Regions from separate parts of the Paenibacillus sp. 8b26 genome, predicted to be linked through region 3. Evidence: riboswitches for the same ligand, from Rfam matches in the RefSeq annotation. Region 3 holds a riboswitch; each other region holds the start of a gene.

Region 1 (4,675 bases), 2.9 Mb from region 3:
CGACTCCAGTTGAGCAGCAGCTTGACTGTATGGAACATGCCAGGATTGTCCGAAATGACCGCAAGCGGTCGATCCCGCAGCTCCCAGCCATCGCAAAAAGGGCAGTTGAACAGGCTTTTCCCGTAAAAGTCGCGAAGCCCCTCGATCTCGGGAAACGCCTCCTTCAGCCCGGCAGCCAAAATCAGCTTGCGGGCCTGTACACGCTCGCCTGACGAGGTGCGAAGGGCAAAGTCATGATCCGTCCTCTGAATATCGGTCACCTCGGCCGGCCAATGCCGGACCGACGGGTAGCTCAGCACCTCCTCGTAGGCAATGCGCCGAAACTCGGCCGGCTGAATCCCATCTCGCGTAATGAATCCGTGAGAGGCATGCGTCACGCCGTTCCTCGGCTGGCTGTTGTCAAATAGCGCAACGCTTCGTCTCGCTCTGCCGAGCACCAGCGCTGCATTTAATCCCGCCGGCCCGCCGCCGACAATGGCACAATCGTAGCTCATAAGTTCAATTCCTCCATTTAATGTTTTGAAGATTTTACAGATGTATTATATCTATAATTAATCAAAGCTTAGTATTGCCCTTTGCAATCACAAGGACAATGCAACTTGATCAGTAAGATCGATCATTTTGGTGCTCTTTAGATGCCGCTCCATCGCTTCCTCGGCCGCCAGCATCACCTGATGGATAAGCGAAGCCGACTCGATCAGCCCCGCTTTCACCAGCTTCGTGAGTATTTTCGAAAGGTATGTGGGAGATACGCCCTGCGTGTCGGCAAGCCGCCGAACGCCTACCGGTCTGTCCGGCGCAAAGGCAATCAAATAAAGCATCGTGTGGAGGGCATAGTTCGTCGCTTTTGAATATCTTTCCTCCCCTAATTACAGATTTAATGTATCTATAATAACCATTATACTGCCGATCTGTCAAGAAGCTTTTCGAAGACGCCGCTTGACAAGCTATTAGCTGGTATAGCGTAATTCCCTCAGTATAAAAGCCGATTCTTCATGAACTATCAAAATATGGAATACCAGCAGGGCTACGAATCGACATTAGCCGCATTCGAGGAAGTGTTTGCTTGCTGGGCATAATTATTGAGAACGGCAACGTGTTTGATTTCGAGCTGTCTGCGGAAGACTTAGCCCAGATTGATGGGCTGAACCGCAACGAACGCGCTGGAGCAGACCGGGACAACTTCAACTTCTTGGTTCATTTTCCCTAAAGTAGTTTATATAACGAATACAAAATTGCGCAATGAAGAGGGCTCACTTATTGCGTAATTTTGTATGCATATATCCGCATTTATCTGTCTTTTGGCTCTACATGTTCGTGAACAAAATCACAACATTGGACCCAAGATTATTTTCCTAGAGATAAGTCCTATGAACCATTTTCTCTGAATGAAGTCCCAAATTTCTTAAACCGAAAGGATAAGTGCCCTGGGAAGTGGAATGGGCATAAGATACCTTTTTGCACAATTCCTGCAATTCACCCCAGAAAGGACTTGAGCCCATGATATCCCCAGATTTTTTTAGTATTATCCACATTCTTCATAGGGATTATCAAGTTAAATACCCATGAGAAATAAAGCATCCATAATTTGTACAAATATTATTTGCTATCTGGACATATACGATGTGATAAAATAAACTTTTATAAATAGGAAATCATGTGTAAACAGCCATTATATATTGGTAAACACACAATACTCTGCTTAATAAAATTGCTTTTTTGTAAAGGAATTGGATATGACAACAGACCAAAAAAACAACGGGAGTCTCTGGAACGGTGATCCAGTCGTTATTGTACGTACTCCTTCTGCTTTTGCCAAGCAATCCCTTTTATATATACAGGAAATTGGCTATTTCCAAAAAACATCTGCTTTTAGGATGGAACGTAAGGAGCTCACCTCTTTTTTGCTCGTCTTTACGTTGTCTGGAAAAGGAGAATTGCAGTACCGCGAGAAGAAATACATATTGAATCCTCATGATTTGTTTTTTGTCAATTGCGAGGAGTATGTGCAATATGGTATCAGCGGTCATGAAACTTGGGAGTTCATCAGTTTATATCTGTACGGCAACCTGATCGAGAATTTTTACGAACAATTTGCCAAGCACAATAAGCCCGTCATATCATTACACAATCCATCTATCGTATTAAACAAGCTGCATACCCTGATATGCGGGCAGTCTGACAGAAGCCTCTCCTCTGAGTTGCTGACGTCTAGACTCATCGGTGAATTGCTTACATGCGTTTTACAGCATCCCTATGAGTATCCGCACGCGAATACGGATACTATCAGCGAAGTACGCCGGGTCCAGCAATTTTTAGATCAATCTTATAGTGAACGAATTACGCTGGATTCGCTGGCAGACATGTTCGAGTTAAACAAGTTCAATTTGGCTAAAAATTTCAAAAAACAGATCGGATTTTCTCCTATTGATTATCTCATTAATGTTCGTATCACAGCCGCTCAGGGCTGGCTTAAAACCAGTGACATATCCATTGTAGATATCGCGCGGTACGTAGGGATTCCTAATACGAGCCATTTTATTAACTTATTCAAAGAACATATAGGAGAAACACCGCATTCCTTCCGCAAAAAATGGGGTAACCGTTCCAAGCTATAAATGGAAATGTCACAAGAGTCCAGTTTGATAGAGCGATAGACGTACAAGCTATTCAGGATAACGGCAAAACTGTCGAAAGGCAGCGACGCAAAACTATAGGGCCTTCCTACCAAGATGGCAGCCAGCTACCGGTTGAACGAGCTTTTTATTATGTCTTTTTTACATAAATACACGACAACATCATATGTCCACTCTTGAAGAAAAGCCTTGATCGCTATGATCAGGGCTTTTTTCTGTTGGGATAGTCATGTAAGCCTAGCATGCTGAATATACTAATTTCGGACAAGAAGGAGGGGAAGGGGAGAACCATATCCGCCGAAGAATGGCCATATTACGATGAATAGGAGAATTACTTGAAACATGAGAATAAAAATAAATATCATGATCATTGCGTTATTGCTCATTGTCCAGAGCTTTTTCAGTGCAACGCTGGCTTACGCAGATACTTCGGTACCGGAACTACCGGAAAGCGCCGTAACCGATTCTGCCCAGACCGTTACGGATACTGTGTACGGTATCCCAAACCCTGAACCGCCCATTGAGGCTCCTTCCGATACAACCCCCATCGTGCAGGCAACAGTAGGCCCAACAACTCAGGAGGGAACAACCCAGGAGAGCATATTAACCAAGCTGATCCTGACGGATGAGACAGGGCGTGTTATTGACGCAGTATACAATCCGGGCAGCCAGTTGGACATCGGGGCAGCCATTCAACTGGGCTATGAATGGGAGCTTCCCGACAATACCTATAAAGCAGGAGATACCTTCACCTTTCAACTGCCGCAACAGTTTGCCATTTATACCGATATCTCATCTCCATTAGTGTCCACTGACGGAACCGTAGGTACTTTCACCGTGGATCGTCAAGGCAAGGTCATTATGACCTTCAACGATTATGTAGAGCACCATTCCAATGTCAGCGGCAAGCTGCAAATCAAGACCGAGTTCACGAAAGAAACAGTAAAAGGCAGCACGGAGATCATTATTGCGATTCCGATTAAAGGCGGGGTCCAAACGGTCATCGTGAATGTCAAGCCGCCGTCAGGGCCAACCCTGAGCAAGCAAGGGAAAACGGATGGCACGAGCCGGATCGACTGGACCATTAATGTGAACAAACAGCTAAACACCGTAAAGCATGCCCTCATCACAGACCCGACTCCTTCAGGGCTGGAGCTCGTAAGAGACTCCATCCGGCTATATCATTTGCAAGTGAATATTGACGGCACGACCGTCGTTCGGGACCCCGTGAATGAGAGTAAATATACGATCGAAGCGGATCAGGCGGGCACCGGGTTTGTGATTCGTTTTCAAGACGACAGTATTAGCAGCGCCTATCAGGTGCAATACTTCACACGCATTACTGGCGACGAAACCCGTTTTTCCAACACCGCGACTCTTTCAGGAGATGCTATAGAGAATGTCTCTGCTACCGCTACCGTGCAGGTGGAACGTGGTGCATTTTTGTCCAAAGAAGTGGAGAAATATGATGCTGTCACGCAAACGATATCGTGGGCTATAAAATATAACTTTGGCGAGAAAAAGATTCCTAAGGAAAAAGCCTTCTTGAAAGATCGTTTTAACAGAACCCAAAACTGGCTGCCCGGCTCCCTGAAGGTATTTAAGGGAAATACACTGGAAGAACTCCCGTCTTGGGCATACACCGCCATCCCTGTCAGTAGCTTTCCCGACCGTAACGGCTTCGATCTTCAATTCAACATTGACGTAGATTCAGCCTACACCATACGGTATCAGACACAAGCCAGAGATCGCGTTTATGAAAATGAAAAAATTATAAATATCGTAACCTCCGATGGAGTCGAAAAGGATGCGTCTACGGTAATCAAAAGCGGTGTCATCACTAAAGTCTATGACACGCCCAATTACAACACCAAAATCATACCTTGGGTCGTTACCATCAATACTGATCTTTACAACATGAAAAATGTTGTCATCAAGGATGTGTTTCCTAATGGCGGCCTGGCCTTGTTACCGGACACCCTAAAAATCCAAAGTATAGACGGAACCAAGGTACTGCACGCCCCAGTAGATTATGATCT
Region 2 (4,675 bases), 1.9 Mb from region 3:
TTAAAAGTGAAACATTAAAAAGTGACTGTGGTGGTGTTGGAGGCGCTACGCGTGCAGATTGTTCTTCCGATTGCTGTTACCCCCGGATTTTCTTGATTGTATAAAACATTCAAAGGTTAAAATCCGGGGATAAAGGCAAACGCTGACGCTTCTTCAGAACAATTCTGCCCGCTCCGCTGCTTTTACCGCATGGAGTCACAATTTTTAACCTCCCACCTTATGGGGGGAGGTAGGAAGGGCGTATCCGAAGGAGCGGCTCAGTGAAGCCGCTCCTTCGGATCAAAGCGCCATGCGGCTGCGCCGAGCGCGTGAGCGTCTTTACAGGCTGACCGGACATGAATCGTCCGGTCGTGCCTTTTGCAATAAAAGGTATGATCGGCATGATGCATATTTGAGTAGCGCAGGGATGGATTTGAATCTGGAGAAGCGGAGCGGTCGCCTTTGACGTGGGATTCTTACCTCTGGATGTCTTATTCAATCCGAAGAATCCCACGACAACAGCGATCGTAAGATCAAATCCATCCCGTAGCGGGCTACTCAACCGTGCTCCATCCGATCACCTACCCAAATTATAGAGAGGAAGTGGAGAGTTATGAAGCTCGTACTTTTGTCTGGTGGTTCCGGTAAAAGATTATGGCCTTTGTCCAACGATTCCCGTTCCAAACAATTTTTGAAGGTGCTGGAGAGTCCGGAGGGAAATTCGGAGTCGATGGTGCAACGGGTGTGGAGACAACTGGGGGATAACGGCTTGTCTGAATCCTCGTTCATTGCAACAGGGAGAGCGCAGGTCGAAATGATTCAGAGTCAGGTTGGGCAGGATACGCGTATCATTGTTGAGCCGGAACGAAGAGATACCTTTCCCGCCATTGCGTTGACAGCGACCTATCTATATTCCATCGTTGGTGTTTCGCCCGATGAAATTGTTGCTATATTGCCGGTAGACCCCTATGTAGAGGATGCTTTCTTTGCTACCGTCGCCCAGTTGGAGCATACCCTTCAGGAGAGTGAAGGCAAGCTTGCGTTAATTGGGGTTGTCCCTTCTTATCCTTCTGAGAAATACGGTTACATTATACCGAAAAACGATGCTACACAAGGTAGCACAGGCTACCGTGAAGTGAGCCATTTTCAAGAGAAACCCGACCGAGAGCAGGCGGAGCGTCTGATTGAACGCAATGCTCTATGGAACTGCGGGGTTTTTGCATTCAAATTAGGTTATTTGCTTGATATCTTGGCATCCAAAGGATTGCCGCTGAACTATGAAGAAATGCAAAAGCAATATTCTTCTCTGGAAAAAATCAGCTTTGACTACGCGGTAGTTGAGAAGGAAAAGGATATCGTTGTTCTTCCGTATGATGGCTTCTGGAAGGACTTGGGTACCTGGAACACCTTGACGGAAGAAATGTCCCATCAGCAAGTGGGCAGAGGTGTAGTAACAGAGGATTGTGTCAATACGAGCCTCATCAATGAACTGGATATTCCCGTGGCGATTATTGGAACGAATGATCTGATCGTAGCTGCCAGCCCGGATGGCATCCTTGTGACTAATAAGGCAGAAAGTCCGCGCATCAAGGAAGTGCTCAAAGCACATAATCAGCGACCAATGTACGAAGAGCGCCGTTGGGGACATTATCGGGTAGTGGATTATGTAAAGTATGAAGAGGGCAATGAGGTATTGACTAAGCGAATCCGTGTGCTGCAAGGCAAAAATATCAGCTACCAACTTCATTTCAAACGGAGTGAAATTTGGACCATCATTAGCGGTGAAGCGGAAATTATTTTGAATGAAAAGCTGCACAAGGTGAAGGCTGGTGATGTGGTTCGCATTCCTGAAGGGACGAAGCATAGCATTTTGGCCGTGACTGATGTGGAATTAATCGAGGTGCAGACAGGTTCTGAGCTGGTTGAAGAGGATATTGTCCGCTTTTGCATGGATTGGGATGAAATTTCCCGTCACAAGTTTATTTCATAAATATTTCGTAAAGATGAAAAAAGACTCATTTATGAAGTTATTTAGCCCAAACTGTCGAAAATACACGAAAATCTGTAAACTCATGAACATGACCTATTAAATTTTGGTAAAAAAAAGTCGATACTTAGGGATAAGAAGGAATCCAAACTCCTTCCACGATAAACGCAGCCCTGTTGAAAGGCAGGTACGCAAAGCTAAAGGGCCTTCCGTAAGGATGGCAGCCTGGCTACCGAAAGGAAGAGCGAGAGTGAGCCCCTATTTTACCCCTGTGAATCGATGGATACGCAGTGTACTCCCCGTTGTTATGCTTTTTTCTTTGTTGCCCGTCGGCTTTGGTGAATCTTTGTCCGTGGCGAATGCTGCCACATTACAGCCTGTTAATTCGGACGCTTCTGCTGAGGCCCGTGAACTATACAGCTATTTGATCAGCATCTCGGGGAAAAAAATGGTCACAGGTCAACATGATTATTTGGAAAGTCCGGATGAATTAAGCAACAAGGTCCAAAAAATCAGTAAGGCGTATGCTGGTGTACATGGCTACGAGATGGGAGCCATCTCCGGCCAGTCCGCCGCTACGGAGGCAGCACAACGTAAAAATCTCGTCGATAGCGCTATACGTTGGAGTAGAGATGGCGGCATAGTTACGATGACTTATCATGAACCGTTGCCGGGCAGGCCACTGACTTGGGCCAATGTGCAGGCGAAAATAAGCCAGGCGGAGTTCAATAAATACGTGACGCCGGGCACTACGCAGTATAATCTTCTCATTGCCGATCTGGATAAGGTCGCTATATCGTTAAAGCAGCTTCGTGATGCGGGTGTTCCGGTATTATGGAGACCTTACCACGAAATGAACGGCGACTGGTTCTGGTGGGGAAACAAGAACAATTTCAATCAGCTATGGAATATCATGTATGACCGTTTTGTAAACACGCATCAACTGAACAATCTGCTGTGGGTATGGAGTCCGAATGCGCCTAGTTCGTACACCGTCCCATATACCCCGAAATATCCGGGGGATGACAAGGTGGATATCTTGGCTGTAGACATTTACAACAATGATTTTAAGCAAAGCCATTACGAAGGACTGCTCGGACTGGCACGGAATAAGCCGATTGCCATTGGGGAACACGGTGAGATGCCGAGTCCCGAGGTCATGCAGGCTCAGCCCAAATGGGTGTATTCCATGACTTGGGGCAAGATGCTCACCGAAAATAACACGACGGATCAGATTCAGGATTATATGAATAATTCGAAGAGCTTGACGCGGGATGACGTGAAAAAAGGGTTGGCTGCGATGAAACAACCTGAGGTGGAGTCACCGACCGTACCGGATACGGGGCAAAACGGCTCGGCTCCGGCTCCACCAGTGGTAAGCAAACCAGCCCCGCCTTCCGTTCCGGATATGGTCTATGCGAACGGGCTGCGGGGTGAATATTTTAACAGCATGAATCTGGACGGCACCGCTGTTTTGGTTCGCACAGATAGTAAGCTGGATTATAACTGGCGCGCCGCCTCGCCTGATCCCAAGGTGGAGGCTGATCAATTCTCGGTCCGCTGGACGGGCAAAATCAAGCCACAATACAGTGAGACCTATACGTTTACCACGATATCCGATGATGGTATTCGTGTATGGATAGACGGCAAGCTGATTATTGATAGCTGGTTCAAACAAAGCTGGACTGAACGCAAGGGCAGCATTACCTTGCAAGCAGGCAAAATAGCAGATCTGAAAGTTGAATATTATGATGAAAAAGGCGACGCAATGGCACGTCTGATGTGGGAAAGTCAGCATGAAGCGAAAGCGGTAATTCCCGGCAACGCTTTGTTTCTTCCTTGATATATACTCTTTCCCCGCCAAAAATTTTGAGGAGAGAGGGTGGAGCACAATGATGAAAAAATGGTTGACCCAAAGGTATATAGTAGTATTGGCCGGGTTACTGGGGGTCGCAGCTATAGCGCTGATCGCCTGGTTTATTCATACGCCTCCAAAGAGTGAAGAACTTCAGACAATTAAAGTAGCGGCGGCCAGTCCGGTATGGAAGTTCGGTCAGCGGGATGACTCTTCAGCAGAATTTAAAGGTGTGGTCGGTAAGGACAATGTCAATATTTCGGTGGCCTCCACCGAGTCGTCTGCAAAAGGAACATCATCAGCGATGTCCATAGCAGGGAGTACAACGGCTCCGGTATTGCTCAGCAGTGGAGATATCCCTCCCGGTTTAAATGCGTCCATGAATCCTGAACTGTCACTCCAGTACAAGCTGGATCAGGTTCCTCCCAACGGGATGATATTCCGTGTGCGGATTTTGGATGCGGGCAAAGCCGTTCCCCAAATGGCTGTATTTTCAAATCATCAGCTGTCCGGTATCATTCAGATTGCCGGGGTTGCCGGCACAGGCAGTGCATATAATTTCAAAAGCAATTACGAGCTATATATACCTAAAGAGCAATTGCAAAGCGGTGTTAACGTACTCAAGCTAAAGACAGCGCGCTGCCTATACTGCTCCTCTGCTGAAGATAAAAATGTGTGGTGGACTTGGGATGACTTGAGCTTGGAGACGTTAGCTTCACCTGCGACCGAGCCGATACACGGTAAATATATACTGACCGGAACGAATGTCAATAATAAAGAATTTTATTATGATGAGGGTGCAGTTAAACATTTACCATATGTTCTCAAATGGCTGGGAATTGCGTATAGCGGCA
Region 3 (4,675 bases):
CTACGAAATGGTGGCCGGCCTTTCGGACCGCAGGCAGTATCACAGCAACAATTGATGAACGTATTCGCCATTTGGATCAACGGACGATTCACCTCTACCAGGTGCATTCGCCTTACTCCTTTGCTTCGGTTGGCGCCGTAATGAATGCGATGGCTAAACTGGTTGGGCAAGGAAAGATTAAATATGTGGGCGTAAGCAACTTTTCCGCGCAACAAATACGTGAAGCCGATCGTGTGCTGCGTGAACACGGCCTTCGCCTAGTTTCGAATCAAGTGAAATACAGCCTACTCGACCGGAGAATCGAACAGAACGGAATTCTGGACACGGCAAAAGAGCTTGGCGTGGCGATCATCGCATACTCTCCGCTAATGCAGGGGATCTTAAGTGGAAAATTCCATAATAATCCGTCTCTGGTCAAGTCGATCAAGGGTCCGCGCAAGTGGACGGCGGCATTCCGGGATTCGGGGCTGCGGAGATCGAAGCCACTAATTGAAACATTGGAACAGCTGGCTCAACAATATAACGTGACGCCAACGCAGATTGCCCTGAATTGGCTGATTAACGCTCACGGAGAGAACGTATTTGCGATACCTGGGGCTTCAAAAGTACATCATGCTGTGGAAAATGTGAAGGCGATGCAGTTTACCTTGACAGCCAGTGAGATTGAGATGGTCAGCCACGTTTCCAACCAAGTGCTGAAATCAAAGTGATCATGGCTCAAATAGTGGAATATTCCGTTGGAAAATGAACTTCGCCGGTACGCTGTCTAACACCTCCATGACTAGGACGATATTGTCCATGTGCGCTCCTTGACGCTTGGTTGACATTAATGCTTCGTTCGCAGGCGGAAGAATGGCATGCTTCTTCCTTGCTAAAGGTTAGGCGCGACATTTCTTGTAAGGACATTCTTTTTTTCGGCGTGACTATGTGCTATGACTGGCCCTTGGATATATCCTCCGCAGTTACACTCCAACTGTCAGTCACTTCTCGTGTACACTCACGTCGCTATTTTCGGCAAAACATCGAATGCGAGAAAAGCTTTGGAACGTCATTTGTGTCGTAACCTCATAGAATATCGCATGTGAAAACACAAATATTAAAAACTTAGAACTAATTGACAAAATAAGATATTTTTCATATGATACAATTAATTTTATTAATTTCATATATGTACCAATATTAAGGTGTATACTAGGCGGATCACAAATCCATCATTTAAAAAAAGCTAAGCGGCTAAGTTGTGCAGGTTGGTATCTTTGAATCTTGGGAGGGGGGGATGAGAGAATTAAGTAAATTGAACTGGAGTTGTCGGACGACAGGAATTTAGTAGCTCGCTCTAATATATCAATCAGCATCTAACAACGTATTGTAAATATCCATAAAGGTAAAACGTTTCGGAAATTCAAGGTCAGCTCCTACCGAATGTAGGAGGAAGAAGCATAAGATCATGTTCAAGAGATGTAAAAAAATATACTTATTTATTTCCCGTTAATCGTAATCACCTCGAAAGTGGTGGACACAAAGCCATGGGTCTAAAGCTGGATTAAACAGCCATGATTGCCAGGTTGCCGAAGGAAACCGGGCGAAGTCTGCTGTCTGTTCCTGTGCTTTTTATATGGGAACAGGCTTCTTTTATTTGCAGCGGGAAATGATTGGGCTTGCAGAGTAGAACGCATGAAATGATTAACAACAGGAGGGGATTTTATGCAAACGAGCGTAATAAGTGTCAAGGAGTATCCGTTAAGTTCCTATCAGAAAGATATATGGTTCGAACAGTGCATGTACCCTGAAAAGCCCATTTACAATATCGGTGGGTATGTTGAGGTTAAAGGAAACCTGAATACAGCTATTATTAGGCAGTCCATGCAGTTGTTAATCAGACAAAATGATTCTCTGAGTGCCCGTTTTATTGATAAAAAGGGAGAGCCTTATTTAACATTTTTGCCGGAAGCTGACTATGAAGTTCCGTTTCATGATTTTTCGGTGAAGGAAAATCCAAATTCTTTTTGCATCAACTGGATGAAAAATGAATTTTTAAAACCTTTTCAACCAGAGGACTTCTATTTTCAATTTGTTTTGTTGAAAGGTGCTCCGAACACATACTTCATTTTACTTAAAGTTCATCATTTGGTGATCGATGGCTGGGGATTTGCTCTCTTAATCAGTCAACTGTTTGACAATTACAATAAATTGGCGCAAGGAATTGGCGAAATGAACAGAACGGTCTATTCCTATGCTGATTTTATTTCCGATAATCAGAATTATCTGAATTCTCCGGCCTTTTTAAAAGACAGGGCGTTCTGGCAGAACAAATATCTGACCATTCCCGAGCCTCTGCTGAGCAGAGGCATGGATATCGATGATGGTGACGGCGATTCCGTTTGGAGTGATCGACGAACCTTAACGATAAACAAGGCGTTATATAATCAAATGATTGAATTTTGCAAGGAGGAAGGATGCTCGTCGTTCCATTATTTTTTAGGCATACTGTTCCTGTATTTCAGCAAGATTTGCAATCGGAACGAAATGGTGATCGGCGTCCCGGTTTTTAATCGGAGCAAAGCGAAATATAAGCAGACTATGGGACATTTCGCCAACGTGCTGCCGCTGCGGATCAGCCCCGAGAAAGATATAAGCTTCAAAGAACTGATTAAGAGCATCCGACGTGAGCTTATGCAATGCTATCGACATCAGAAGATGTCTTTCGGTGAAATTTACCGGGCGGTTTACGAGAATAGCAATGAGAAAGGCAAACTGTTTGATATATCGCTTTCTTTCGAAGAACAGGAAACGAGAGAAGCATTGATCGGCGCAGCAAGCCGGATTGTAAGTATGCCGCATCATCATGAAAGAAATGCACTCAATCTCCTGATATGGGGACAAGAAGGTGAAGCGGATGTAGCCGTTAATTTTGACTATCAGATACAGGCTTTTGAAAGATTCATCCCCATTGGGAACGTTATCTCCCACTTTGAATATTTGTTTGCTCAAGTCATGGAGCAAAGTGAAACTCTTATTTCGCAAATCGAAATCGTGCCAGAGGAAGAAAGGAGTACGCTAGTTCGCGGCTTTAACCATACAGAGGTAGAATATCCGAAGGATCAAACGATCCACGGGTTGTTTGAGGAACGAGCGGAGCAAAGAGCAGATCACCTGGCTTTGGTCTGGGGAGAGCAAACGCTGACCTACCGGGAGCTGAACGAGCAGGCGAATCGGCTGGCCATTGTCTTGAGAGAGCGTGGAGTGAAGCCGAACGATATCATCGCCATCATGGCGGAGCGTTCCATGGAAATGGTCATAGGCATCCTGGGAACACTCAAAGCGGGCGGCGCCTACCTGCCGATAGATCCGAATTATCCGGAGGAACGGATTCACTACATGCTGGAGGACAGCGGCGCGTCCATTGTACTGACGCAAAAGCATCTCCGGGACAAGCTCACCTACCACGGGGCAATCATGGACTTGGATGACGAAAGCCTGAGGTATATAGAGCTAGACCGTGCCAGTCCGGAGCCTGTTAACAATCCGGAGGATTTGGCTTATATCATTTATACCTCGGGATCTACGGGGAAACCCAAAGGGGTCATGGTAGAACACCGGGGAATCATCAACCTCCAGCATTTCTTCCAGGAACAATGGGGCGTGGATGGATCGGACCGGATGCTGCAATTTGCCAGCAGTTCGTTTGATGCCTCGGTTTGGGAAATGTTCACGATTTTGCTGGGAGGTGGAACGCTGTATCTGGTTTCGCGAGATATTATTAATAATCTGAATGAATTTGCACGCTTCATGAACGAAAACCAAATTACGATTGCGCTGTTGCCGCCTACCTATCTGGCTGGGATTGAGCCGGACAGGCTGCCGACGCTGAAAAAACTGGTGACAGGCGGATCAGCGATTACCAAAGAGCTGGTAATGCGGTGGAAGGACAGCGTGGAGTATATGAACGCCTATGGTCCGAGCGAATCGAGTGTAATTGCAACCGCGTGGATGTACCGGGAAGAGGAAATGGGGTATCCATCGGTACCGATTGGCAAACCGATTGCCAATACTCGAATTTACATTATGGATACACATCAAAAGCTGCTGCCGCTGGGAGCAGCCGGGGAAATGTGCATTGCGGGAGACGGATTGGCCAGGGGGTATCTGCACCGGCCGGAGCTGACGGCGGAGAAGTTTGTGGCGAATCCTTACGAGGCTGGAGAGAAGCTGTACCGTACGGGCGATCTGGTGCGCTGGCTGCCGGACGGGAATATCGAATTTTTGGGAAGAATCGACGATCAGGTGAAAATTCGGGGCTTTCGCATTGAGCTGGGAGAAATCGAAGCACAGTTGCAAAAGCATCCGCTTGTCCGGGAAGTGGCGGTGATCGCTAGGGAAGACAAGCAAGGCGAGAAGTATCTGGCGGCGTATTTTACAGCAGAGGGCGAACCGGGAGCGGAAGAGTTGCGGGAACAGCTTATGAAGGAGCTGCCTGATTATATGGTGCCGTCCAGCTTTATGCAACTGGATGACATGCCGATGACTCCGAGCGGAAAAATTGACCGAAGGGCATTGCCCGAGCCCGATCTGAGCGTGAATGCAACGGAGGAATATGTGGCACCGAGAGACAAAATAGAGGAGATATTGGCTGAAATATGGGGAAAAGTCCTGAAAGTCGAACGAGTAGGCATTA

What was found. A riboswitch is a leader RNA that binds a small molecule or an ion and turns the genes downstream of it on or off. The one in region 3 is predicted to bind cyclic di-GMP.
Region 1: another riboswitch for cyclic di-GMP. It lies ahead of ACQ4MX_RS12680 (collagen binding domain-containing protein); the one in region 3 lies ahead of ACQ4MX_RS27715 (amino acid adenylation domain-containing protein).
Region 2: another riboswitch for cyclic di-GMP. It lies ahead of ACQ4MX_RS08040 (glycosyl hydrolase); the one in region 3 lies ahead of ACQ4MX_RS27715 (amino acid adenylation domain-containing protein).

What each region holds. Positions count from the first base shown of each region.
Region 1 is NZ_CP192445.1:2,756,347-2,761,021, forward strand. It holds gene ACQ4MX_RS12660 (NAD(P)/FAD-dependent oxidoreductase) at 1-494, opposite strand, end outside; partial or broken gene ACQ4MX_RS12665 (RrF2 family transcriptional regulator) at 582-857, opposite strand; gene ACQ4MX_RS12670 (hypothetical protein) at 1,067-1,210, shown strand; gene ACQ4MX_RS12675 (AraC family transcriptional regulator) at 1,737-2,618, shown strand; cyclic di-GMP riboswitch class I at 2,671-2,751, shown strand; gene ACQ4MX_RS12680 (collagen binding domain-containing protein) at 2,979-4,675, shown strand, end outside.
Region 2 is NZ_CP192445.1:1,783,725-1,788,399, reverse strand. It holds gene ACQ4MX_RS08050 (hypothetical protein) at 290-445, shown strand; gene ACQ4MX_RS08045 (sugar phosphate nucleotidyltransferase) at 593-1,969, shown strand; cyclic di-GMP riboswitch class I at 2,123-2,203, shown strand; gene ACQ4MX_RS08040 (glycosyl hydrolase) at 2,184-3,809, shown strand; gene ACQ4MX_RS08035 (hypothetical protein) at 3,859-4,675, shown strand, end outside.
Region 3 is NZ_CP192445.1:5,971,852-5,976,526, forward strand. It holds gene ACQ4MX_RS27710 (aldo/keto reductase) at 1-710, shown strand, start outside; cyclic di-GMP riboswitch class I at 1,484-1,573, shown strand; gene ACQ4MX_RS27715 (amino acid adenylation domain-containing protein) at 1,705-4,675, shown strand, end outside.